One region of the Ornithinibacillus sp. 4-3 genome, then DNA from elsewhere that is predicted to be linked to it. Evidence: predicted binding sites of a transcription regulator. Region 1 holds the regulator's gene; the other holds the start of a gene.
The links. The regulator NrdR, encoded in region 1, represses ribonucleotide reductase genes. The targets are predictions, from matches to a motif close to AACACNATATATNGTGTT.

Region 1 (2,485 bases):
TGTTTCTCCATCATTTTTGTTTCTAAACGAATTGGATTAGCTGGCTGTTTCATCAGATATAAATCATGACAAGCGTTTTTAAATTCTTCTTTATTCAATGTGTTTTCATCTGTTAATGCCCATAAAATTGCTTTTTCCATATCCTGATTTGTAAGCCCGTATAAATGCAATAGCTGTGTCATCAATCGTTTATTCTCAGCAGTTAAAACTTGATTAACTGGAATCATACGCTGAGTTAGCATTTGTGCTAACCATGTATAATCAACTTGCTCTAGATCGAGATTCACCGTCTTTTCTGGCCTAGTCATGGCTTCTTGTTCAGGTTTCGGTGTAGATGACGGTTGGAAGGTTTGAAAGACCCGATCAAATGATGCAGTTATATCCGTACCCCTTGATTCAGAAGAAGGTAGCTGAAAATACTTTTGTAAACTCAAATATTTTTCCTTACCAATATGATGATAAAGCAGTTCAGAAAGCATTCCATCCTCGAAAAACTGCCTTGGTGAGAATGGACTGTTTAACTTATAAGTATATACCGTATGTTTATCTGTCTCTGATTTTTGTGTGCGTAATAAGCCAATTCCTTCTAATTTTAATCTCGCTTGATAAATATCAATTAATGGGAGATTTAAATAATTCATCAATGTATGATGTGTTTGTGTGGAATGATGATTCAATTCACTCTCATGTAAAAGCGTTTGATATAAAGATACTGCATATATTCCAATTAATGGTTGGTACAGATGGGTTAAAGAAATGGAATAATTCATGGATAAATCATCATGTAATATTACTTCATATCCGTCCACTGGCAGTAATTTACCAATAAAATTCATTATCCATTCCCCTTTCTTGTCGATCTATCACAATAGCGTTTATTCTGTTGTACCTTTTCTATCTGTTTCAATTAAATCTTTTAATTCATCTAGAAATACAGATATATCTTTAAATTGGCGATAGACCGATGCAAATCTAACATAAGCTACATCATCAACTTTTGCTAGTAAATCCATAACCATTTCGCCAATTTCATTACTCTCAATTTCTGAACGACCAATATTACGTATTTTTTTCTCAACATCCAAAGCAATAGCTTCGATTTTTTCTAATGGTACAGGGCGTTTTTCACATGCTTTAATTAGACCACGAATTAGTTTTTCTCTACTGTACTCTTGTCTTGCACCATCTTTTTTCACAACAATCAACGGAGCTTCTTCCATTCTTTCAAATGTTGTAAAACGAAATCCGCATTTTTCACATTCTCTTCTTCTTCGAATGGATCTACCATCTTCAATTGGACGAGAATCTAATACTTTTGAACTTTTATTTTGACAATTGGAACACTTCATATGCGCAACTCCATTTCCTTATTTCACGTTCTGTTTTTCATCTATGTGTTATATTTAATTATTGATTTTAATTCACACTGGTTTCGGCGATATATATTATTTACCTATTAATTCTAACATGTTCTGTCAAAATGAGCGAAGGAAAAATATATAAGCATGGTTTAGCTTGATATGTTTATAGAGAAGAATCGTTAGTGTATTTAGATACTAAAACTTCTACTACATATTTTACCAATGACAACAAAAAAGGCTACCATCTTAAGAAATGGCAACCTTTTTCAGATAAGTATAATATTAGAAATGTTTTCCAACATATTTAGCTAAATCAATTACACGATTTGAGTAACCCCACTCATTATCATACCAAGCAATTACTTTTACTTTGTTTTCGCCCATTACTGTTGTCGTTAAACCATCAATAATAGCTGAATAATTAGATGTTGTGTAATCAATTGACACTAATGGTTCTAAGCTGAAGTCAATAATTCCTTTTAATTCATTTTCTGCAGCTTGTTTGAATGCTTCATTTACTTCTTCTTTTGTTACAGATTTCTCTAGATCAACAACTAAATCTACTAAAGAAACGTTTGGTGTAGGAACGCGAAGTGCCATACCATCTAATTTACCTTCTAATTCAGGTAACACTAATGATAACGCCCTTGCTGCTCCTGTAGAAGTCGGTACAATAGATAAAGAACACGCTCTTGCACGACGTAAATCTTTATGCGGGTTATCTAAGTTGTTTTGATCTGATGTGAATGCATGTACTGTTGTCATCAAACCATTTTTAATTGTAAACTTGTCATTAAGAACTTTAGCTACTGGAGCTAGGCAGTTTGTTGTACAAGATGCATTAGAAATTACATGGTCATTCTCATGATCATATACTTCTTCATTAACACCTACAACAATTGTTTTATCAACATTGCTTCCTGGCGCAGTTAAAAGAACTTTTTTAGCTCCTGCTTCTAAATGAGCACTAGCCTTTTCTTTTGAATTGAATTTACCAGTTGCCTCAAGAACTACATCAATCTCTAGTTCTTTCCATGGCAGTTGTTTAGGATCACGATTACTAGTAATAATTACTTTTTTACCGTTCACTTCTAAAGCATTTTCTAACGGCTTCACTTCTCCAG
Region 2 (2,485 bases), 250 kb from region 1:
TTTGATTATGATCGTGAGAAATCAATTGGACGCGTGAAGCCATTCTATGGTAACTTTGGTATCTATTTAAGAGCCTATACGTATATCCGTTCAATGGGAGGCATAGGACTAAAGCAAGCTAGTGAATATGCAGTACTGAATGCAAATTACATGATGCGTAAGTTAGAGAAAGAATTTACACTTCCTTATACGCAGCATTGTAAGCATGAGTTCGTATTGTCAGGAAGTGTTCAGAAGAAGCTAGGTGTTCGCACATTAGATATGGCTAAACGTCTGTTAGATTTTAATTATCATCCACCTACCATTTACTTCCCATTAAATGTTGAGGAAGCAATGATGATTGAGCCTACTGAAACAGAGTCTAAAGAAACATTAGATGGATTTATTGATACCATGCTTCAAATTGCTAAAGAAGCTAGAGAAAATCCAGAAATTGTTCAAGAAGCTCCTCATAACACAGTTGTAAAACGTATGGATGAAACTACAGCAGCTAGGAAACCAATCTTACGCTATACAAAAGAATAAATTTGCAAACATAAAAAAACGCTTGGAGCCTAATAACTCCAAGCGTTTTTTATTATATTTTATTTTCCTGTCTTTACTTTACCAGTCCATTTTTTAAATCCGCCTTTAAGCTGGTATATTTTTTTGTACCCTTTTTTATGCAATAAATTTGCAGCACGGTTGGATCGAGCTCCACCTTGACAATAGAGGTATACAGGCTTATCTGGGCGCATTTCTACTAGTCGTTGACGCATTTGTGTAACAGGAATATTTCTTGCACCTAAAATATGCCCATTTTCAAACTCCTGTGGTTCACGCACATCAATTAACTGTGCTTTACGGTAACCTTCACGAAATTGTTCTTCCGTTAAGAGATTGATAAATGTTTTTTGTCTAAAATAACGGAAAACAAAAAATGCAAGAAGGATAACTGCAGCAATAACGTAAAATTTGGTCATCATTATTTCCCCCGTTTTAATTCTAAGAATGTGTAAAATTTCAACATGAATATTTCTTACGCTATTATGTTAAGAGTTCATGTCCGCACCTAATCTTACAAAGAAATTGAGACAAAAGAAAGTGATTAGCATAAAAAACGAACGATGTAGATAGAGCGAATATTAACGCAATCTATGTTTAGAATTTGCTAGTAAAAATACTTTTGTCCCAGCCACGTATAATTTTTACAGGCGCTTTTCGTTTTGTTCATCCTATTATTGATTATAGAAGGTATCGACTAGAATATCAAAGTATTTTTCTTTTTGGCTGAAATTGTATAAGATAGAACAAGTTGTTGATTTTAAACAATCATTTAACTAGAAATTGTTATAGAAATATAATTCTTTTATATTGACTTTATTGGTTTTTTTTGGTCAAATAACAATATATAGTATTAAAATCTTATGAAAAGCACAATATATTGTATTATTGTAAGGAGAGGTTATCATGTCTACTATTGTGAAACAAGATACGAAAATTAATATAGGGTCTTTAAATGAAGATATTAAACGATTTCCGCAAGTTCATCCAATTACACCAGATATGAAATTAAGACATCAAGGTGTATCCCAATTAGTTATGTTAGATCGTTATTCATTTAAAGATACAGAAAAGAAAACATTAAAAGTAGGAGATTTTGTTGTATTAACAGTTAAAGCCGATCCTAATTTTCCTGCAAGAGGTACAGGAATTATTCAAGCATTGAATTTGGAAAATAATACAGCTGAAATTTTAGTGGATCAAGAGTATCTTTCTGTATTGGATGATGAGACAGAAATGGCAACAGGAAGAATCATTAGAGATATTGATGTCATTGATAAACCGTTAGAAATTTTTTATGAGCAAATAGCGAAAAGAAATGCTACAGGACTTTCAAGTGTAGAGGTAACAGAAGAGAATAGACAAAAATGGGGCCAGACTTTTTACGAGGAACTAGCAGGATTGAATTTTGTTCCAGCTGGTAGAGTGTTATATGGCGCAGGAGCAGATACAGAAGTTACTTATTTTAATTGCTATGTGATGCCATTTGTTAAAGACTCTCGTGAAGGAATTTCAGATCATCGTAAACAGGTGATGGAAATTATGAGCCGTGGTGGAGGAGTAGGAACAAATGGGTCTACCTTACGACCACGAAATGCGCTTGCAAGAGGTGTAAATGGAAAATCTTCAGGTTCTGTATCCTGGTTAGATGATATTGCCAAGCTCACTCATTTAGTAGAGCAAGGTGGAAGTCGACGTGGAGCACAGATGATTATGCTAGTGGATTCGCATCCTGATATTGTAGAATTTATTATTTCGAAAATGCAAAACCCACGTATCTTACGCTATTTAATAGAAAACACAGAAGATGAACAAATTAAACAATTAGCAAAAGAAAAATTGAAATTCACTCCATTAACGGAAGTGGAAAGAGATTTATATCAAGGTATTCTAAACTATCGGAAAATGCCAGGACAAGGTGGGTTTACGAAGGCTGCTTTTA

Region 2: AB4Y30_RS09830 (vitamin B12-dependent ribonucleotide reductase) is a predicted target of NrdR. The motif match lies at 1,413-1,430, and genes of this name have one in related genera.

Annotation. Positions count from the first base shown of each region.
Region 1 covers NZ_CP162599.1:2,257,070-2,259,554, forward strand. Annotated here, with positions in the region: gene AB4Y30_RS11095 (replication initiation and membrane attachment family protein) at 1-836, opposite strand, end outside; gene nrdR (transcriptional regulator NrdR) at 876-1,349, opposite strand; gene AB4Y30_RS11105 (glyceraldehyde-3-phosphate dehydrogenase) at 1,644-2,485, opposite strand, start outside.
Region 2 covers NZ_CP162599.1:2,004,698-2,007,182, reverse strand. Annotated here, with positions in the region: gene gcvPB (aminomethyl-transferring glycine dehydrogenase subunit GcvPB) at 1-525, shown strand, start outside; gene AB4Y30_RS09835 (rhodanese-like domain-containing protein) at 585-962, opposite strand; gene AB4Y30_RS09830 (vitamin B12-dependent ribonucleotide reductase) at 1,450-2,485, shown strand, end outside.